2 linked regions of the Plantactinospora soyae genome follow. The protein of the gene in region 1 binds, or shares a complex with, the protein of each later gene. Links are inferred from orthologs where the notes say so. Each region holds a gene or a part of one and is shown on either strand. Other genes may lie near its edges.

Evidence for each region.
Region 2: the proteins of H4W31_RS10325 (region 1) and H4W31_RS25050 are in contact, whole or in part, in a cryo-EM structure (PDB 8Z1Y), measured with the Escherichia coli proteins. The link is inferred for Plantactinospora soyae from one-to-one orthologs.

Annotation. Positions count from the first base shown.
Region 1 is NZ_JADBEB010000001.1:2,309,705-2,312,908, forward strand. The notes cover bases 60-2,948. They hold H4W31_RS10325 (ABC transporter substrate-binding protein), read left to right. Parts: upstream 60-616; coding sequence 617-2,281; downstream 2,282-2,948. Other genes in these bases: recR (recombination mediator RecR), read left to right, coding at 60-289; H4W31_RS10330 (ABC transporter permease), read left to right, coding at 2,397-2,948. In the rest of the region: more of recR, read left to right, coding at 1-59; more of H4W31_RS10330, read left to right, coding at 2,949-3,204. UniProt on the Escherichia coli protein: Part of the ABC transporter DppABCDF involved in dipeptide transport. Binds dipeptides and accepts a wide range of side chains, including small neutral, bulky hydrophobic, and positively and negatively charged groups. Tripeptides are poor substrates.
Region 2 is NZ_JADBEB010000001.1:5,722,884-5,726,195, reverse strand. Bases 202-3,198 are described here. They hold H4W31_RS25050 (ABC transporter permease), read left to right. Parts: upstream 202-1,254; coding sequence 1,255-2,142; downstream 2,143-3,198. Other genes in these bases: H4W31_RS25045 (ABC transporter ATP-binding protein), read left to right, coding at 2,139-3,198; H4W31_RS25055 (ABC transporter permease), read left to right, coding at 302-1,258; H4W31_RS25060 (ABC transporter substrate-binding protein), read left to right, coding at 202-295. In the rest of the region: more of H4W31_RS25060, read left to right, coding at 1-201; more of H4W31_RS25045, read left to right, coding at 3,199-3,203; H4W31_RS25040 (ABC transporter ATP-binding protein), read left to right, coding at 3,200-3,312. UniProt on the Escherichia coli protein: Part of the ABC transporter DppABCDF involved in dipeptide transport. Responsible for the translocation of the substrate across the membrane.

The sequences.
Region 1 (3,204 bases):
CTACCACGTGCTCGGCGGCGCCATCAATCCGCTGGAGGGCATCGGCCCGGACAACCTGCGGATTCGGGAACTGCTGGTCCGGCTCGGTACCGGTGCGGTCCGCGAGCTGATCCTCGCCACGGATCCGAACACCGAGGGTGAGGCGACCGCCACCTACCTGGCCCTGATGGTCAAGCCGATGGGCATCGCGGTGACCCGGCTGGCCAGTGGCCTGCCGGTCGGCGGCGATCTGGAGTACGCCGACGAGATCACCCTGGGCCGCGCCTTCGAGGGCCGCCGGGCCGTCTGACCGCACCCGACGCCATCCCCGTCGACGGCTGACGAACCGTGCCGTCGGCGGGCTGACGGAACCTCCCAGCGGTGGTCATCCGGGTCTGACATCGGTGCTGATCAAACCGACGGGTCATGTAACAACTTCGCATAGTCTGATCTGGACAAATGATCCGATTGTTGACCATGCGCGACGCTCCGTCGTGGGTGCCATGACGGTAAAGACACGATCCGGTACCAACCCGTTCGCGGCCCGTTTCCGCCCGGTCCGCCCGGCGGCTAAGGTCTCGCCATCGGTGGCCCCCGTCACCGCGTTTGTCGTATCCACAGGACGAGGTGAAGCACCATGCGTGCACCAAGACCGAAGGTCGCCATCGCGGCCGTCGCGGTCGCGGCCCTCGCGGTAGCCGGCTGTGCCGAGAGCGACCGCGGCGATTCGGGCGAGAGCCAGAAGGACACCCTGGTATTCGGCGTCGCCGGTGACCCGAAGGTGCTCGACCCGAGCCTCGCCAGTGACGGTGAGTCGCTGCGGGTCGCCCGACAGGTCTTCGAGACCCTGGTCCGCCCCGAAGAGGGCGGCACCAAGATCACGCCGGGCCTGGCCGAGAGCTGGACCCCCGACTCGACCGGCACGGTCTGGACCTTCAAGCTGCGCTCGGGCGTGAAGTTCCACGACGGTACCGACTTCAACGCCGAGGCGGTCTGCGTCAACTTCAACCGCTGGTACAACGCCACCGGCCTGATGCAGAGCCCGGACGTCACGCCGTACTGGCAGGACGTGATGGGTGGCTTCGCCAAGAACGAGCGCGAAGACCTGCCGGAGAGCCTCTTCAAGTCCTGCGCCGCGAAGGACGCGACCACGGTCGACCTCGCCTTCACCCGGGTCTCCAGCAAGGTTCCGGCCGCGCTGATGCTCCCGTCGTTCTCCATCCACAGCCCGAAGGCGCTGGACGAGTTCAAGGCCAGCGCCATCGGCGGCAGCGCGGACAACGTCCAGTACCCGTCGTACGCGATGGAGCACCCGACCGGCACCGGGCCGTTCAAGTTCAAGTCCTGGGACGTCGCGAACAAGACGCTGACCCTGGAGCGCAACGAGGACTACACCACCGGCCCGAAGGCCAAGCTGAAGACCCTGATCTTCAAGACGATCTCGGACGAGAACGCCCGCAAGCAGGCGCTGCGGTCCGGCGACATCCAGGGGTACGACCTGGTTGGCCCGGCCGACGTCGAGCCGTTGAAGGGCGAGGGCTTCAACATGCTCACCCGCCCGGCGTTCAACATCCTCTACCTGGCGATGAACCAGAAGGGGAACCCGAAGCTCGCCGACATCAAGGTCCGGCAGGCGATCGCGTACGCGCTGAACCGGCAGGCGCTGGTCGACTCCAAGCTGCCCCCGGGCGCCAAGGTGGCCACCCAGTTCATGCCGGACACGGTGGAGGGCTGGAACTCCTCGGTCCCCACGTACGACTACAACGTGGAGAAGGCCAAGCAGCTGCTGGCCGAGGCCGGTGCGACGAACCTGACCCTGCGGTTCCACTACCCGACCGAGGTCACCCGGCCGTACATGCCGAACCCGAAGGACATCTTCGAGCTGCTCTCGACCGACCTCCAGGCTGTCGGCATCAAGGTGCAGGGGATTCCGCTGAAGTGGACCCCGGACTACCTGAACGCCACCAGCTCGGGTAGCGCGCACGACCTGCACTTCCTGGGCTGGACCGGTGACTACGGCGACGCCTACAACTTCATCGGCACCATGTTCGACCGGCAGAAGGCAGAGTGGGGCTTCAACAACCCCGCGCTGTTCGCCCTGTTCAAGCAGGCCGACAGCACTGCGGACTCCGCGGCCCGGTTCGAGCTGTACAAGCAGCTCAACGCCGAGGTCATGAAGTTCCTGCCGGGTGTGCCGATCTCGCACTCGCCGCCGGCGATCGTGTTCGGTAAGGACGTGACCGGGGTGAAGGCGAGCCCGCTCACCGACGAGCGGTTCGCTACCGCCGAGTTCAAGTCCTGAGATAACGGAAAAGGGACCGCGGGCGGACGCGCGCTGACCCTGGCCGGTAGACCACCGGCCGGAGGTCAGCAAGCGTCCGCCCGTGCGCCCCTCCGCACCCCCGCCAGAGGCCGCCGTGTTCCGGTTCATCGTCAGACGCCTGCTACAGCTGATACCCGCGCTGTTCGGGCTCTCCATCCTGTTGTTCATCTGGCTGCACCGGCTTCCCGGTGGCCCGGAGACCGCGATCCTGGGTGAGCGCGGTACCCCGGAGATGCGCGCCGCGATCCGGCAGAACCTCGGCCTGGACGAGCCGATCCTGGTGCAGTACGGCCGGTTCATGCGCCGGATGCTCCGACTCGATCTGGGCAGCTCGATCGCGACCAAGCGCGAGGTGACCACCGAGTTCCTGCAACGCTTCCCGGGCACCGTCGAGCTGGCGGTCACCGCGCTGATCATTGCGATCGCGGTGGGCATCCCGCTCGGCTACCTCGCCGCCCGTCGCCGGGGCAAGCTCCTCGACCACGTCTCGGTCGCCGGATCGCTGATCGGTGTCTGCATCCCGGTCTTCTTCCTGGCGTACGTCCTCAAGGCGATCTTCGCGGAGAACCTGCACCTGTTCCCGTCGAGCGGCCGGCAGGACCCGACCCTCGAAGCCACCCGGATCACCAACTTCTTCGTCCTGGACGGGCTGATGACCCGCGAGTGGGACGCCGCAGCCGATGCGATCTGGCATCTGGTGCTACCCGGCATCGCGCTGGCCAGCATTCCGTTGGCGATCATCGTCCGGATCACCCGGGCCAGCGTGCTCGAAGTGCTCGGCGAGGACTTCGTCCGGACCGCCGAGGCGAAGGGACTCACCGAACGCGTCGTACGACAGCGGCACGTGCTGCGTAACGCGATGCTGCCGGTGGCCACCACGATCGGTCTGCTCACCGGCGGTC
Region 2 (3,312 bases), 3.4 Mb from region 1 along the record:
GCGGATCGACCCGGACGCCAACATCACGAACTTCGTCGGCACCCTCGCGAGCCAGAACGTCGCCGGCTACAGCAACCCCCAGCTCGACGCCATCCTGACCCAGGCCCGCCAGGCCAGCGACGTCGAGGAGCGCAAGAAGCTGTACGGGCAGGCGGTCACGCTCCTCCAGCAGGACGACGCGCTGATCTACCTCTACCGGCAGCGGAACCTGACCGCCGTCACCAAGCAGGTCCAGGGCCTCCAGGTCTTCCCGGACGGCGTGATCCGCGCTGCCTTCGCCGGGTTCGCCAAGTAGCTCACCGTGGCCCGATATCTACTCACCCGCGCCTGGCAGTCAGCGCTGACCCTGCTGCTGTCGACGATCGTGGTGTTCTTCGGTGTCCGGGCCCTCCCCGGCGATCCGGCCCTCGCGCTGGCCGGGGAGGACCGGTCACCGGAGGCGCTGGAGGCCATCCGGCACCACTACGGGCTCGACCAGCCGGTGCCAGTGCAGTTCGCGCAGTACGTCGAACGCACGGTGCAGGGCGACTTCGGGGTGTCGATCCGCACCGGAGTTCCGGTCTCGTCGATGCTCACGACCGCCCTGCCGGTGACCGCCGAACTCGCCGTACTGGCGATCCTCATCGCCGCGCTGCTCGGCGTCGGCGCCGGGGTGCTCGCGGCGGTACGCCGCGGGCGCCCGGCCGAGTGGCTGGCCAACGGAATGGCACTGATCGGCCTGTCGGTGCCGCACTTCTGGCTCGGACTGCTGGCGATCCTCTACCTCTCCGTGGCGACCGGGCTCTTTCCCGCCTCCGGCTTCGTGCCGCTGCTCGAAGATCCCGTGGACAACCTGCACCACATCGTCCTGCCGGCGGTGATCCTCGGAACCGGCCTCGCCGCGATCATCATGCGACAGACCCGTTCGGCGATGCTGGACTCGCTCTCCTCCGACTACGTGCGTACGGCGAAGGCGAAGGGACTGCCGCCCCGGGCCGTCATCACCCGGCACGCGCTGCGGAACAGCCTCATCGTGGTGGTGACGATCGTGGGTCTCCAACTCGGGGGCCTGATCTCGGGTGCGGTCGTCACCGAGCAGATCTTCGGGCTTCCGGGTTTCGGCAAGATGACCATCGATGCGGTGTTCCAGCGGGACTACCCGGTGATCCAGGCGGTCGTCCTGCTCACCGCGACGGCGTACATCGTGATCAACTTCTTCGTTGACCTGCTCTACTCGGTCATCGATCCACGAATCCGGGTAACGGGGGATCCGGCATGACCGTCCTCACCGTCCCCATGGCCGAGACCGGTCCCGTCGGGCTGACCCGGCGTACCCGGGTCCTCAGACGGCTGCGGAGGAACCCGCTCGCCGTCGCCAGCTTCGTCGTGCTCGCGCTCGCGGCCGTCGTCGCCGTACTCTCGCCCTGGATCGCTCCCTACTCCGTCGAACAGACCGATTTTGCCCACACGTTCGCACCTCCGGGCAGCCCCGGACACGTGTTGGGCACCGATGACCTGGGCCGTGACGTGCTGTCCCGCATCATGCTGGGCGCACGGGCGTCGCTCCAGGTAGGACTCCTGGCGGTGGCCACCTCCCTGGTCGTCGGCGTGCCGCTCGGGCTCGCGGCGGGTTACTTCCGGGCCTGGGACGCCGTGATCTCCCGGTTCACCGACCTGCTCCTCGCGTTCCCGTTTCTGATCATGGCGGTCGGGCTGGCCGCGATCCGGGGCGCCAGCCTCGCGAACGCCGCGGTGGCCATCGGGATCGCCCAGATCCCGGGGGTGATCCGGGTGGTCCGCTCGGACACCCTGCGGCTCAAGTCCCTGGACTTCGTCGCCGCGGCCATCGTGGACGGCGCCAGCGACCTGTGGGTGCTCGCCCGGCACATCATGCCCAACGCGACATCGGTGATCCTGGTGCAGGCCACGGTCGCGATTCCGGCGGCGATCCTGGGTGAGGCGGTGCTCTCCTTCCTCGGCCTCGGCATCCAGCCCCCGGCACCCAGCCTGGGCACCATGCTGGCCACCGCCCAGCAGTTCGCCGCCCAGGCGCCGTGGGCGGCCGTGCTTCCCGGCGTCGTGATCATGGTGCTGGCCCTGGCGTTCAACGTCTTCGGCGACGCCCTCCGGGACGCCCTCGATCCGAAGGGGGACCGGCGATGAGCACGGGCGAACGCGCGGACACCGTCTCCGCCGTGGTCGGGACACCCGTCCTGGAGGTGCGCGACCTGTCGGTCTCGTTCACCACCGAGAGCGGCACGGTCTCGGCGGTCGACGGGGTGAACCTGGATCTCGCCGCCGGAGAGATCGTCGGAATGGTGGGCGAATCGGGCTGCGGCAAGAGCGTCACGGGGATGAGCATCGGAGGCCTGCTCCCCGGCAGCGCCCGGATCTCCGGTTCGATCCGGCTGCGCGGGACCGAGCTTGTCGGCACCCGTGAGTCCGTGCTGCGCCGCGTGCGCGGCAAGGACATCGCGTACGTCTTCCAGGAGCCGATGACGTCCCTGAACCCCGTGCTCACCGTCGGCCGGCAGATCGGGGAGGTGCTACAGGTCCACGAACGGATGTCGCGGCGGGCCGCCCGCGCACGTGCCGTCGAACTGCTGTCCCTCGTCGGCATTCCGTCCGCCCCGAAACGTGTCGACAACTACCCGCACCAGCTCTCCGGCGGGATGCGCCAACGGGTGATGATCGCGATGGCGGTGGCCTGCGGCCCGAAGGTGCTGGTGGCCGACGAACCGACCACGGCACTGGACGTCACGGTCCAGGCCGGCATCCTCCAGGTGCTCCGGGACCTGCGCGACAGGTTGGGTACGAGCATCCTCATCATCACGCACGACCTCGGCGTGATCGCCGACATCGCGGACCGCGTCGTCGTGATGTACGCCGGCCGGGTGGTGGAACGGGCCCACGTCACCGACCTGTTCGCACATCCGGGTCACCGGTACACCGCCGGACTCCTCGCGGCCTCGCCGACACCGGGTACGCACGCCGGCACCCAGCGGTTACAGGAGATCCCCGGTCTGGTGCCCGTCCTGTCGGTCCAGCCCGACGCCTGCACGTTCGCGGACCGCTGCCCGGCCGCCGACGAGCAGTGTCGCGAGTCCGCGCCGCCGCTGGAGGTCCTCGGAACGGAAGCGGCACCGGCGGAGGACCATCTCGTGGCGTGTTGGCACCCCTGCCCGACGCCCCGGGTGCGGCAGCCCCAGGAGACGAGCCCATGACAGCGCAGCCGAACGCCCTCGAACTCGAAGACCTGGTGATGCACTTCGGGCCCGTACGGGCCGTGGACGGGGTCTCCCTCACCATCGCCAGGGGCCGCGTCACGGCTCT